2 regions of the Companilactobacillus heilongjiangensis genome follow, and region 1 is predicted to be linked to the other one. Evidence: riboswitches for the same ligand, from Rfam matches in the RefSeq annotation. Region 1 holds a riboswitch; the other holds the start of a gene.
The links. A riboswitch is a leader RNA that binds a small molecule or an ion and turns the genes downstream of it on or off. The one in region 1 is predicted to bind lysine.

Region 1 (7,755 bases):
AACTTTGGCAAACAAGGCTTGAGCATCCTCACCACTAAAGACGGCAAAATCATCGTCAGTATGTTCAACGATATATTCCAAGTCTTCCATGGTATTACACTGCTTAACACCGTAAATATTGCGATTCTTCGACAATTGGACAACAGTTTCCTTTTCCATCAAAACGCCTGTCCGACCAGGAATGTTATAAATCATAATTGGTAATGGAGAATTTTTAGCAACGGTTTCAAAGTGAGCAATCATCCCTCGTTGATTGGGCTTGTTGTAATAAGGCACTACGACCAACGCCATATCAATGCCATCGATTTTTGCCAACTTGTGAATAAAATCAATTGTTCCAGCAGTATTGTTACTACCAGCACCGGCAATAATTGGAGCTCGTCCATTGACGATTTTGACGAATTTCTGATACAGATCCAACTTCTCAGTTTCGGTTAAAGTTGGTGTTTCACCAGTTGTCCCACCGATTACAAATCCTTTTGAACCAGTTGCTAACAAGTGTTCAGTCAACTTCTCCAGTGCCGCATAATCAATCTGATCATTATCATCAAACGGTGTAATGATTGCTGTCATTAAATCAATTTCGTCATCCATTACTCTTCCTCCAAATTCATCCGATAGCCTAAGAAACCAACCATCGCCTCAATACCTTTTTGAATTGCTGCTTCATTCGGCAAGAAATCTGCTGAATGAAGTGCACCTTTACTTTCAACACCTAGCCAAAACATTGTTCCGGGAATTTTATTGATTAAATAACCAAAATCCTCACCAGTCATCTTTGGTTCAGTTTCTTCAAAAGCAACATTTTTATTTTCTTTCATATAATTAATAAATCTTTTGGTTAATTTAGGATTGTTTTCAACAGGATAATAACCGCCCTGATTATAATCAACATCAATCTGACAAATGAATGATTTTTCCAATCCCTCAGCAATCTCTGAAATACGTTGACGGATAAATTCAATCATATCTTGAGTCAATCCACGGATGGTCCCTTCAATTCTAGCCTCACCGGCAATGACATTTCTAATCACACCAGCGTCCAGCTTGCCAAACGTAATCACACCGCACTTGATTGGATCAATACTACGAGAAATCACTGTCTGAACTTGGTTGATGAAGTTAGCCGCAATTACAATCGCATCATTAGCTAAATGTGGGTATGCCGCATGACCACTCTTACCATGAATCGTGATGTTAACCTCAGTCGTACCAGCAAATAATGTGCCCATTCGACAACCAATTACACCAGTTTTCAAAAGTGGATTGTCATGTAATCCATAGAATTCATCAATGTGAAAATCACCACTAAACGCCCCTAAATCATAGGCAACTTTACCGCCACTTTCACTTTCCTCAGCTGGTTGAAAGAAGAACACTAGATTATCTTTGGGTTGATTCTCACTGAAATAATTCAAAATTCCTAACGCCACAGTTGTGTGAATATCGTGTCCACAAGCATGCATCACGCCGGGATTAGTTGATTTATAACTTGATTCATGTGTTTCTGTTACGGGCAAAGCGTCCATGTCGCAACGATAACCGATATTTCTTTGTGGGTTCGAACCCTTGACTAACACCAACAGAGCAGTTGGTAATTCTGGTAGCTCTTTAATTTCCAAATTAGTCTGAGAAAATGATTGAATCACTTGCAACACATAAGCATGTGTCTTAATCTCGTGCATTGCTAGTTCCGGAATGGAATGTAAATGTCGTCTGATCTGAATCAACTGTTCATTTGATAATGTCATAATTACAACTTCCTTAAAGTACTCTCAATTTGAGTTTTATCAGTCGTTTTCTGATCTTTAACTTTAAGAATTTTAGCAGGTACACCGGCAACAACAGTTCCGGCAGCCACATCTTTAGTAACAATAGCTCCGGCACCGACAACAGCATCATCGCCAACTTGAACACCTTCAAGGACAACGGCGTTGGCACCCACGATGACGTTATTTCCAATACGAACTGGTTGGGCAGAAGCAGGTTCAACTACTCCGGCCAAAACGGCATTAGCACCGATATGTGAATTTTCACCAACGATAGCACGACCACCAAGTACGGCACCCATATCAATCATTGTCTTAGCACCGATTTCAGCACCAATGTTGATTACAGCGCCCATCATTATAACGGCGTTATCACCAATTTCAACACGGTCACGGATAATGGCACCTGGTTCGATCCGAGCGTTGATATGCTTGGTATCTAGCATTGGTACACCAGTATTTTGACCATCTGCTTCAGCATAATAATCAGTTAATGAATTAGCTTTCAAGATTGGTTCGATCACTTTAAAGTCCCCGATGATAATTGCCAAGTCGTTACTCTTAAAAACTTTGATTTCGGAAGGAAATTCAATGTGGGAAACATCCCCTTGTAAATAAACTTTTACGGGCGTAGATTTCTTTGAGTTTCCTATATAATTGATAATTTCTTGTGCATCCATTTTTGTCATTAAAATTTCCTCCAATTAGTAATCCAAGTCTAAACTAGTTAAATCTTGATAAGTTTCACGTTTAACAACCAATTTGTCCTGACCATCTTCCACAAAGACAACTGCCGGTCTAGGATTGCGGTTATAATTCATTGCCATCGAGTAACCATAAGCTCCGGTATCAAGTACTGCCAAGATATCTCCGGGTACGGTCTCTGGAAGTGGTTGCTGATCAATCATGATATCGCCTGATTCGCAATACTTACCAGCAATGTGGGCTGTTTCGACGATTGGTTCGTCCATCTTATTAGCAACGACTGCTTCATATTTTGCTTGATATAACGCTGGACGAATATTGTCACCCATACCACCATCAACCGAAACATAAGGTGTTAAATCAGGAATATCCTTGCGAGAACCGATTTCATAAAGTGTATAACCGGAAGGTCCAACAATTGAACGACCAGGTTCGATCCAAATTTCAGGAACATTGTCGCAATTCTGCTTCAGCTCATCGGCAATCTGTTTGATAAATTCGTTAGCAGTAATTGGATCATCATCTTCGTTATAACTAATACCAAAGCCACCACCAAGATTGATTACTTCTGGCCAATAGTTGAATTCCTTTTGAAAATCTTTGGAAATGGCAATCATCTTTTGGGCTAACATAACGAAACCTTGTGTTCCAAAAATTTGTGAACCTATATGGGCATGAATTCCTAAAAGATTCATATTAGAATCATCTAAGACTTGTTTCATGGCTTCTTTAGCTTGTCCAGACTCAACATCGAATCCGAATTTACTATCAGTTTGACCAGTTTGGTCGTACTTGTGAGTGTGGGCTGAAATTCCGGGAGTCAATCGCAACATAACATTAATTTTTTCGTCGTCTGTTTTTAAAATACGTGATAACATTTCAATTTCGTGAAAATTATCTAACATAATTACACCGACATGATTTTGAACAGCCATGACTAATTCGTCAAAGGACTTGTTGTTACCATGGAAACTGATCTTCTCACTGGGAAAACCGGCTGCCAATGCGGTATGCAACTCGCCACCAGAAACGACATCAATATGAACATCTTCTTGTTTCATAACTTGATAGATTGCTTTGACTGCAAATGCCTTACTGGCATAACTGACTTGATATTTCAAACCAGCGCCTTCAAAAGCTGACTTGAATTTTCTTATTTGGCTACGGATCTGGGAAACATCGAATACATATAGTGGGGTGCCATATTTCTTGGCTAAATCGACGCTGTCAACTCCGCCTATCATTAAATGTCCATTCTTGCTCGTTAAATCATTTGTAATCATAATATTTTCTCCTTTTACCAAATAAAAAAGCCTCTTTGCTTAATAACAAAGAGACCCATCAATAATCTGCATCAATTTTGTCATAAGCTCAACGTGACCTACCAATAGCCACGACAGTTCGTATTCTCTTATTAATACGCCCCAGCTTGCTAAATTCTGTAAAATTTAGTGCTTCGGCAATCTTCCCTTTCAATAAGTTCACGGCTTTTACAGAAGCTCCCTCATTTACTAATGTTAATTGCGACCTCTTTTGTTGGTATAAGATTATAACAGTGCTCATAATTCGTCAAGTAATATTAGTAAATTTCTCATTTTTATAAATAAAAAGTAATTTTTTCTTGTCATAACAACGAAAAATGATACACTCATCATTAAAAACAATTTAATTTTAGAGGTGTATTGTATGAAGGTCGTCAAGTTTGGGGGTAGTTCCCTCGCCACCGGAGAACAGTTTGAGAAGGTCATCAATATCGTAAATGATGATTTTGAAAGGAAAGTTATCGTTACTTCCGCTCCTGGAAAACGTTTTGCTGGTGATACCAAAGTTACTGATTTATTAATTGAGTACGCTACCGCAGTTATCGAAAATGTGGATCATACTAATATTGTCAAAGAGATTATCTCAAGATACCGCGAAATAAGCGACTATTTTAAACTCGATGATTCAGTTATCAAACTTCTAAAAGAAAAATTAGTTAATCTTGCTACTACTAAGTTCGTTGATGATGAATATCTGATGGCAGCTTTTAAAGCTCATGGAGAATTTCTCAATGCCATTCTTCTAAATGAAGTCCTGAATGCTAAAGGTATCAAATCAATCTTTGTTGATCCCAAAGATGCCGGTATTATCGTCCACGGTCAACCAAATGACGCGGATATTTCACCAGAAACTTATCTTAATTTGGACAAACTTGAATTACCTGATGATACAAAAGCCGTTTTCCCAGGATTCTTCGGTTACAGCCAAGATGGTAATATTTATACCTTTTCTCGTGGTGGATCTGATATCACCGGTGCACTATTGAGTCGCGGATTACATGCCGACCTATATGAAAACTTTACCGATGTCGATGCAATTTATGTTGCTAACAACCATGTAGTCAAGCACCCACAGGCAATCAAGAAAATGTCATATCGTGAAATGCGTGAACTTTCTTACGCCGGTTTCTCAGTCTTTCAAGATGAAGCAATTATTCCCGCTATCAAGGGTCAAGTCCCTGTTAACGTTAAAAATACTAACAATCCTAGTGCTGAAGGAACCCTAATCGTACCAGAACAATTTCTTTTCAACCCTTCTAATCAAATTACGGGAATTGCTTGTTCAAAACGCTTTTCAGCCTTATACATTCATCGCTACTTGTTGAATAAGGAAGTTGGCTTTACCCTCAAGCTATTAAAAATCTTTTATAAATATAATATTTCTTATGAACATATGCCTTCCGGAATTGATGACCTGACCGTTATCTTTGACCGCACTAAGCTTGATAAGACAACTATCAAACACCTTTGCCACGACGTTAAAGAAGTCCTCCAGCCTGATTACTTGGAATGGATCGACGATTATGCAATTATTATGGTGGTTGGTGAAGGTATCGCCCATAACGTCAATACACTCGGTCAAATTATCGATTCATTGACTAACAATAATATTGCTATTCACATGATCAACCAAGGTGCATCACGCATTTCCATCATGATTGGGATTCAGGAGTCAGATGCTGACGATGCAGTTAAACAAATTTATAAGACATTCTTCGATTAATAATGAGGTGAACAATTTGGTAAAATTACTCAAAGTACATGGTTCAGAAAATAAGTTTTTTATCTTAGATCAAACGCTACTCGAAACAACTTTGAATGATGATGAATTAAAATCTGTCGCAATTAACTTCTGTGACAATATTCTTGGTGGTGCCGATGGATTATTAGTTATCGATACAAGTGAAAACTGTCTTGGCAAGATGCGTGTTATCAATGCCGATGGTAGTGAAGCTAAGATGTGTGGCAATGGCTTGAGAACAGTCAGTCGTTACCTATCCGAAAAATATCAGCTAGATAATTTTAAAATTGAAACTATGGAGTCAGACCTAGATGTTGAAAAGGCTCCAGATCTTTATAACGGCGTTCCAGCATTCAGTGTTGAAATCTCACCAATCTCTTTCCAAAAAGCCGATTTACCCTTCTCATATAAGCAAAATGATGAAATGATCGATATGATGGTTCCTGAATTTTTACCAGACCAGAGTTTTACCGCTATAGCGGTGCCCAATCCTCATTTAATCAGCTTTGTGCCTGAAGTCAGTCAATTAGAATTAGGTGACCTAGGTCAGAAACTTAATGGCAAGAACGAATACTTCCCTGAAGGTGTTAATGTCAGTTTCAGTCAGATTCTCGACACTAATAAAATCTTTGTTCAAACATACGAACGTGGCGTTGGCTTTACCAATGCTTGCGGTACTGGTATGTCAGCTACCAGTCTCGCCTTTGCAATGTTGCACCCAGATAAATTCGACCCTGATAAAGAAATCAGTGTTTACAATCCTGGCGGCATGGTTAAAACTAAAATCACTTTAAATCCAGTCAAAGAAAACAGTCAATTAAGACTAATTGGTAATGCTACATTCACTCATACACTTGAAGTTAGTGAATTCAACCTTCATAGCAACAATCTCAACGACATTGACGTTGCAGAAACTGGTGAAGAGAAAGATTACCAAGCATTCGTTGAAAGTATTTCGCAATAATTTCACAATGGACATCATTTAGATGATGTCTATTTTTTTGCATAAAAAAAAGACCTATGAGATAAACTCATAAGTCTTTCAAATTAGTGCGCCTAGTAGGAGTCGAACCTACAACCTTCTGATTCGTAGTCAGACACTCTATCCAATTGCGCTATAGGCGCATATCAATAACTCAACAAAAATAATTATAGCATACATATTGTAAATTTGTATACGACTTTTTTTATTTTTTAACAACAATTTTTAGATCAAATTTAATTCATAGTTTCTGAGTAAAATTATATATATCTAACACTATAACTGGTACAATTTGGTCATAAAATCAAATCTGGAGATGATTCCGATGCAATCACAAATTTACCCTTACATTGCATTTAATAGCGCTAAGGAAGCTATTGAGTACTATCAAGATGTCTTTGGAGCGACTGAAGTTTATCGTATCAGTCCTCAACTTGAACAAGCTAAGCAGTTTGGTCTTCCTGAAGATTTAAACTTAGAAGATTTAACTATGCATGCCGGTTTTACTGTTCTTGGTATGAAAATTGAATGTTCTGATGCATTTAGTGGCAATGCTGAACCTAGTGGACAAATATCATTAATGTTAGATATAAATAACGAAGATCCCGAAAGCGTTAAAGCTGCTGACAATTTCTACAAACACCTCGAAGAATCTGGTCAAGTTGAAATCACTATGCCCTTCGAGGAACAATTCTGGGGTGGCAAAATGGGTGGCTTTACTGATAAATATGGTATCAATTGGATGTTGCACACATCTCCATGGTCACAATCACAAGATCATAAAAACGATTAATCGTAACAAAAAAGGATTCATATCGAATGATATGAATCCTTTTTTAAGTGTTATATTACCCTTTTGAATTAGAGTTTACGGAGAGTAGGGGGTTCGAACCCCTGATACAAGTCAATACTCGTATACATGATTTCCAATCATGCTCCTTCAACCACTCGGACAACTCTCCAAGATAAAAAAAAACTCCGGTTGTCAGACTCGAACTGACGACAACCTGATTAACAGTCAGGTGCTCTACCAACTGAGCTAAACCGGAATAATAACAGCGTGGCAGCTCCCTATCCTCGCGGGTAGTTTCCCACCAACTACTTTCGGCGCGGAGAAGCTTAACTTCTGTGTTCGGCATGGGAACAGGTGTATCCTTCTCACTATCGCCACCACACTATTTTCGCTCGTACCCTGAAAACTAGATATTAAGAACAATGAATTAAATTTTGAATCAC
Region 2 (7,755 bases), 380 kb from region 1:
GCAGCCGGAATATATCGATTTTATGTCAGGATACAAGTATGTTACTACACTGATATATAAACCGGAACCCAGTGATGCACCAGTAATCAACAATAATGGTGGTGGTTCATCCTCAAATTCAAGCAACAGTTCAGAAGCAAATCGTACAGTCGAAGGTATCGAAGGAACCTTAGGCACATACAATGACAGACCAGAAGTTCAACTATACGATGATGAAGGCAGTCAATTAACAGATAGAAAACTTGTTCTAGGTAGTGATTGGTTCACTGATGAAACAATGACTTTGAACAATGATAAATATTATCGTGTGGCTACGAACCAATGGGCAAAAGCTGACGATGTTTATATTTATTACAATCATGATTCCAATGTACTTGTAAATACCGGTTCAGTTGCTGGTTTGGTGACAGCGGACGGCAAGAATGTAACTGATCGTGCATTGCAAGCAAATAGCGGCTGGTATACAGATAGATATATTTACATAAATAATTCTAAATATTATCGTGTCGCAACCAATGAATTTGTTAGTGCTGATAAAGTTCAAGAATACTAAAAAAGCGCTGGAGTCTTTATAAAAAGATTCCAACGCTTTTATTATGTACAGAGGTAATTCTAACGGAAGTGATTCTATTTTAGATAAACTATTTATTAGGAGTCAAACCCCTAACGATAAAATCAGTAACGTGGTTGATTTCTAAAGTTTCGTCCCACTTATTAGGGTCAACGATAATATAATGTTGAATCAAGTATCCTAAAATATTTGAGGCGATGAATCTGAAGATTTCAAGATTGTCCCAATCAATCAGTAAATGTTTGCTCTTCAGTTCATCCAACACCTCATTGAACTGTTTAAAGGATTTTTTAGGAATGCTCTCAATCAAACGGTCATGGATTTCCTGATCGTAGATAAACTCATTTAAAAAAATCTTCATTATCTTATGGTTGTACTTAAAGAGGCCGATGCGATCATTAATCATCGAGTTCAAGAAATATTTCAAATTGAGATTGCCATTTTGATAAGCTGTTTGAGAAAACTGATTCAAATCTTGGGGTAGAATTTTTTGAGTCAATGGTGTCAAAATAGCCATCAATAATTCTTCTTTATTCTTAAATTTACGAAAAATGCTGCCTTCAGAAACGCCTGCATGTTCAGAAATTTCTTTGGTCGAGGTATTGGCATAGCCACGAATCGAGAAGAGATCAATGGCCGATTGGAAAATCAATTTTTGCTTCGGTGTCAGTTTTTCAGTTTTTTCTGCTTCGAGATAAAGATCAAATTGGTTATCCATATGTTTGCCTCTTATATTAATTATTTTGTCTCTAGAAATGAGAATATTCTCATTTCTTCCGATTTGCTTTGGACTACTAGTATAACAATAACACTGCATATCCATAATACATTAGTCGGAGGTTGCGAGGAGATTCAGCTAGCTGTGGAGGTGTTGTAAGAGCTTTAGCTCTTACAACACCGGACGATTTTTGAGACTCGCGGTTTTATGCGAGACTCAAAATCGAGGGTCGAGACCGTACTCTGGCTCGAGCCGGTCTCATAGCAGGCTGAAATCTCCTCGTAACCGGAGACGGACCCAGTTCCATTCTATCCTAAATGGAACTCAAGAGGTAAAACTAAAAAATTTCTTTATGCATGTTTCATAGAACTGTTATTTCTGTAGCCAAAGTAGAATTGAATAATGGCAAGAACGATGTTGACGTAGTTCAAAACATTGAACCATGTGTCGATGCCACTAACTTTGGCAACGCCGAAGTAAACCCAAAATCCCACGATAACTGCAACTACATTGATCCAAGCAAAAGCTTTCTGGAAGTTTTGGTCGTCGGTCTTAAACCACATCCAAATAACATTGACGATAAACCAAATTGCTAAAATCCAAAATATTGTTGTAAACATAATAAAATCCTCCTTTGTGTGATAGTGAGTACTCACTATCAATTTACAAATACGATTATAGTTCTCTAGTTTTAAAATGCAACAAAAAAAGACATTTAAAATCAAAAATGATTTCAAATGCCTTTTATATCAAGCTTTTATAAGACTTTTTTCTTTTTACTACTTTCAATTTTGTTCTTCAATTTGCGGACATAAATCTGATTTAATTGAATCAATAACCAAATATAATCTGGACGAACTGATGAAATATCCCATGAAATGACTTTCAAATCTTCAGGATACTTCTTCTTTTCAATATCCAATGGCAAGACATCCAACGATGTAATCAAAACATCAACGTCCTCGAATTATTCATTAGGAACAATTTCCACGAAGGCGAGGGTTCTGATATTTCTCAAGACAACTTCGGCAGCCTGATTGCCTGGATCGATTAAGACTTTAACTTTGATAATATCTTCCGCACGAATGGTGGAAATATAACTTGGCAAGACTTGGAACAGATTTCTCGAAATCAGCTCGGCCGCATTATAAATTCCAGGGAATTCATTTTGATCGATGTTGGAGAAGAATGTATAAATATCTTTGTAAAGGTCAGTATACGTCTGCTCGGAATCGCTCATGTACATGGTATCCAAATGCATCAGAGAATATGGTGCCATGATGTAATAGAAGACAACGTCACGTGTTACATAAGTCATGATATGCTTCAGAGTCCGCTGATCATGGTAGACCGTCATATCGTCGTGATAGTGTTCCTTTAAGAAATCTATAAAGTGATAAACGAGCGCATAGAACTTAGGATTAATTCTGGCGTTGGCATTGATTGGTTGCTCAAAGGCGGTATCACTTGGTTGAAAGGCAGTCTTTCTGAATAGATTGACCAATTTATTTTCATTATCCAAAGCTTTGACAGGTACGATTGGGTAATCTTCATGGGTCAAAATATCTTCACCAAGATTTTGGTCGCCAAAGACATCGCTATAGTATGGCAAATCTTCGATATAATTACGTTTAATTAAACGAATCCGAGAGATTGCCAGATAATATTTAAGTTGGAAATGCACGATAGGATTGTTAAAAGTAATCCCAGTACGTCCAATAATTTGGTCGATGGAATTCTCTTGAATTAGGCTGAATGGCCATTCTTGACCATGGTATGTGTACCAATAGACATAGTATGCCATCCAACGAATATTTTTTTCATTTCCTTTGATTTCGAGTGTCGAGTTGGAGATCTTGAGACCAAAGTTTTTTAAGAAAGCACGAAATTGTGACATCCGACGGTTAAGGGTAGATTTACTAGTGAAATGTTCATTACTAAAACTCTCAAACGAAGGATTAGCACTGGTTAAACCATAGTTGAAAGCTTGGAAAACAATCGAATTTTTAACCAGATATAGCCGGTAAGTATCGATTGAAATCTTAGTGAAGTCAATTGACTCGATTTTAGTATCGGCGGGGTCAATATCGGGAGTGACATCAGCTAAGTCTTCCAGCAGTGCTTGGAAAATATTGTAAGTTTTCTGGTATGTGAATTCTAGTCTACTACTAATGTTACTTAAATTTACTTCACGAGGAGGTAATGATTTAATAACAGTAAGCATGCGGTATTTCTCGACATCTTGCTTAACTAAGAAAATTTGCTCCAACATTTGTCTTCCCCCGGTAACGTTAAATTAATTTAATAATATACGAAACACTACTTGCTACTATCTTAACATTTATTTATAATGTTTTGTAATCAGATAGAGGTGCAATCTTTATTATTAGTATTTTGGAGTGCGGATAGGGTACTTTGAAAAAATATGAAAGGAAAGTTTGCCGAAATCAATTATCCCTACTTGGTAATTTGATTGGGCTATTGCTTAATAGGCAGTAGACTGTCGTGTTTCAAAACGGGCTTCGAACAACAACTTCCTGTGGTTTACTACGCTTAGCAAATCACGCACAAAATCGTGCGCAATTCGCTAAGCTAGGTAAATCCACGGAAGTTCCCGTTGTTCTACGCCCTCTCAACGCGTTGAGCTATTGATTAATGGGATAATTATAATCCTTATTGTCGGTAGTTCCTCTGATAATAAGGATTTTTTTTATGTCCAAAAAGGGGAATGAAAGATGGAAAATAATGATGTGAATAGGTCGTTGAAGACTCGTCACTTGTCGATGATTGCGCTAGGTGGCTCAATCGGTACCGGCTTGTTCGTTGCGAGTGGTTCTTCAATTTCAACAGCAGGTCCGGGGGGTGCCTTGATAGCTTATGTGGCTATCGGTATTATGGTTTACTTCCTGATGACTAGTTTGGGAGAGATGGCAACTTATATGCCAGTTTCTGGGTCTTTTGCAACATATGCTACAAAATTTATTGATCCTGCCTTCGGTTTTGCGCTAGGTTGGAATTACTGGTTCAACTGGGCGATTACTTTGGCGGTTGATCTCTCCACTATTTCTTTAGTTGTTAAGTATTGGTTCCCAGGTTTGTCGTCGTGGAAAGTCAGTTTGACGTTCATGATTGTGCTCCTGATTATCAATTTCATTTCGGTTGGTTCATTTGGTGAAACAGAATATTGGTTGTCATCAATTAAAGTTACTGCCGTAATTATCTTTTTGATCTGTGGTGTTTTAACTATTATGGGTATTTTAGGCGGACATGGTTCCGTTGGACTTTCAAACTATACGTATAAACATGCTCCATTTGTTGGGGGCGTGCCGGCAATCCTAAGCGTCTTCGTTGTTGCTGGGTTCTCGTTTCAAGGGACTGAGTTGATCGGTATTACAGCCGGTGAATCAGCTACTCCTGAAAAGAGTATTCCAAAGGCTATCAAGCAAGTCTTCTGGAGAATTTTATTATTCTATATTTTGTCAATCGCCGTTATCGGTGCCTTGATTCCTTATACAAGTCCTAACTTGCTAGGTTCAGGCGCTGGCGATATTGCTATCAGTCCATTTACGATTGTTTTCAAAAAAGTTGGTATTCCACTAGCTGCTGGTATCATGAACGCGGTTATCTTAACTTCAGTTATTTCGGCTGCTAACTCAGGTTTGTACGCTGCTAGTCGTATGCTTTGGTCAATGAGTAAAAATGGCATGGCACCAAAGGCTTTCCAAAGAACTAATGGACGTGGTGTGCCAGTATTTTCACTATTATTGACGGCTTTGGTCGGTGGTATTGCCCTGTTCACAAGTTTGTACGGTGATTCATTCTACGAATTACTAGTTGCAGCTTCGGGATTGACCGGCTTTATCGCATGGTTGGGAATTGCTTTCTCACATTATCGTTTCAGAAAAGCCTACATATATAAAGGCTATGATTTAGATGATTTGAAGTATAAAGCAAAATGGTTCCCATTCGGACCTTTATTGGCAATCGTTTTAGGTATTATTATTATCCTTGGTCAAGACGTCCGTTCAATGGTTAACTTCAACATTGGCCGTCTGTTGATCAGTTACAGTGGTTTGATTATTCTCTTCATCTGCTGGATTTACTATAAGGTCAGATATAAGACCAAGTTCATCAAGCTAGAGGATATCGATGTCAAAGCAACCAAAAATGGTGGCCACTACTAGTTGAAATTTATTAGAAATTAAATTATGATAAACAAAGAATATATGTGGTGTTAGTTAAGTATTCCGTCTACAGAGCTGGGAAATATTCTCAAGCTGTGCGGACCGGTCCGAGCCAAAGAGCGGTCTCGAACCTCGGTTTGAAGCCTTGACACAGTTCGTCAAGTCTCCAAACACGCCCGGTGGTATAAGTACGGGAGATTCCTCCCGTACTTATACCACTACCACGGCACACAAATATTTCTCAGCTCTTCCGACTAGTTAATCGGTAATAATTGGACGAAATGTTTGTAATGGATTGTAAACTAGCGCCATGCATAATAAATATAAAAGCTAAGAGAGTGCCTACTCACAAAACCTTTCAGAGAGACGATGGTTGGTGTAAATCGTTATGGTTTTTATTCCAGCATTCTGGTGACGGGTAATGCCGTTCGGTTTGATCCGATAAAATCTGAAAGTGCAGTGTATTTGATATACGCTGAAACTGGGTGGTACCGCGAATGGTCGATTCGTCCCTTTATTGGGAATGATTCGGCCATTTTTTTGTATCAGAGAGTGGAGCAGGCCCGGGAATTTCCGAGCATTTTCGTAGGTTCGTGAATTGCACGCCGAACTTAGCGGGCGATTTACGAACCTATGAAAAGCGGAAGAAATTGGCCTGTGGAACTCGTTTTATTGCAGAGAGCGGAACAAGGGCGGTTAGCTCCTGAGCATTTTCGTAGATAAGTGAATTGCACGCCGATTTTGCGTGTGATTTACTTATCTATGAAAAGCGGAGGGAGTTGCCCTTGTGTAGCTCGTTTCAGAGCCACTGCCTATATAACTCAGGCAAGGTTAAAGATTCATAAGTAACGCATTAACCAAGTTAAACAACGCCACCGAAGTATTTTAATAGCTAGTCTATTAATTTAGTACTCAGCTCTGGAGACGGCATATTTAACTGTAAAAAACAAAGGGAGAGAAAAAACACATGTTAGACATCAAACTAATCAGAAAAGATCCTGATTTCATCAAGAACAAACTATCATCACGTGGCGTAACAGCTGACGAAATCGATGAATTACTTTCATACGATGAAAAACGTCGTGATTTACTTGTTCAAACTGAAACTTTGAAAAAGAAGCGTAACGATGTTTCTCAAGGTATCGCTATGAAGAAACGCAACAAGGAAGACGCTAGTGACGAAATCGCTGCTATGAAACAGGTCGGTGCTGATATCAAGAAAATCGATGCTGAACTTGAAGAAGCAGAAGGCAAAATGAACTATATCTTAGTTCGTCTACCTAACATTCCTGATGATTCTGTTCCTGTTGGTCCTGACGACAGCACAAACGTTGAAATCAGAAAAGTTGGTGCTATTCCTACAGAAGGTTTCAAACCTCGTCACCACTGGGATATCGGTGAAGAACTAGGTATCTTGGATTTTGAACAAGCTACTAAAGTTGCCGGTTCACGTTTCGTTTACTATATCGGAATGGGTGCTCGCCTAGAACGTGCCGTTTATAACTTCATGTTGGATCAACACCAAAAGGAAGGTTACACCGAAGTAATCCCTCCATACTTGGTTAACAACAACGCCATGTTTGGTACAAGTCAATTCCCTAAGTTTACTGAAGATGTTTATACCGTTACAGTTGACGAAAATCCTTTGACATTGATTCCTACAGCCGAAGTTCCTTTGACAAACTACTTTGCTGATAAGATTTTGGATGAAAAAGATTTGCCTAAGTATGTTACAGCTTTGACACCATGTTTCCGTTCTGAAGCAGGTTCAGCTGGTCGTGATACTCGTGGTTTGATCAGAATGCACCAATTTAATAAGGTTGAAATGGTTAAAGTTTCAAAACCTGAAGAATCATACAATGAACTAGAAAAATTAACTGCTAATGCAGAAAACATTTTGAAACAATTGGGACTTCCATATCACGTTATCGTGCTTTCAAGTGGGGATGCCAGTTTCAGTTCAGCTAAGACTTATGACCTTGAAGTTTGGATGCCTGCCCAAGACAAGTATCGTGAAGTTTCAAGTTGTTCTAACTGTCTTGATTTCCAAGCTCGTCGTGCTCACATTAGATATCGTGACGAAAATGGTAAGACTAAGTTGGCTCACACATTGAACGGTTCAGGTCTTGCTGCTGGTCGTACAGTTGCTGCAATCCTTGAAAATTATCAAAACGAAGACGGTTCTGTAACTATTCCTGATGTATTGGTTCCATACATGGGTGGCGTAACAAAAATTACTAAAGAAAATGCCAAATAGTTATTGACCTCAAGTCTATAAATTG

Region 2: another riboswitch for lysine. It lies ahead of JP39_RS09240 (amino acid permease); the one in region 1 lies ahead of lysA (diaminopimelate decarboxylase).

What each region holds. Positions count from the first base shown of each region.
Region 1 is NZ_CP012559.1:1,683,402-1,691,156, forward strand. It holds gene dapA (4-hydroxy-tetrahydrodipicolinate synthase) at 1-594, opposite strand, end outside; gene JP39_RS07690 (N-acetyldiaminopimelate deacetylase) at 594-1,751, opposite strand; gene dapD (2,3,4,5-tetrahydropyridine-2,6-dicarboxylate N-acetyltransferase) at 1,754-2,458, opposite strand; gene lysA (diaminopimelate decarboxylase) at 2,474-3,757, opposite strand; lysine riboswitch at 3,834-4,015, opposite strand; gene JP39_RS07710 (aspartate kinase) at 4,161-5,519, shown strand; gene dapF (diaminopimelate epimerase) at 5,536-6,501, shown strand; tRNA gene JP39_RS07720 (tRNA-Arg) at 6,589-6,662, opposite strand; gene JP39_RS07725 (VOC family protein) at 6,845-7,312, shown strand; tRNA gene JP39_RS07730 (tRNA-Ser) at 7,391-7,481, opposite strand; tRNA gene JP39_RS07735 (tRNA-Asn) at 7,496-7,568, opposite strand; rRNA gene rrf (5S ribosomal RNA) at 7,578-7,694, opposite strand.
Region 2 is NZ_CP012559.1:2,059,312-2,067,066, reverse strand. It holds gene JP39_RS09265 (BspA family leucine-rich repeat surface protein) at 1-553, shown strand, start outside; gene JP39_RS09260 (TetR/AcrR family transcriptional regulator) at 642-1,289, opposite strand; gene JP39_RS09255 (hypothetical protein) at 1,640-1,909, opposite strand; gene JP39_RS09250 (hypothetical protein) at 2,047-2,238, opposite strand; gene JP39_RS09245 (helix-turn-helix domain-containing protein) at 2,257-3,561, opposite strand; lysine riboswitch at 3,648-3,819, shown strand; gene JP39_RS09240 (amino acid permease) at 4,025-5,473, shown strand; gene serS (serine--tRNA ligase) at 6,441-7,730, shown strand.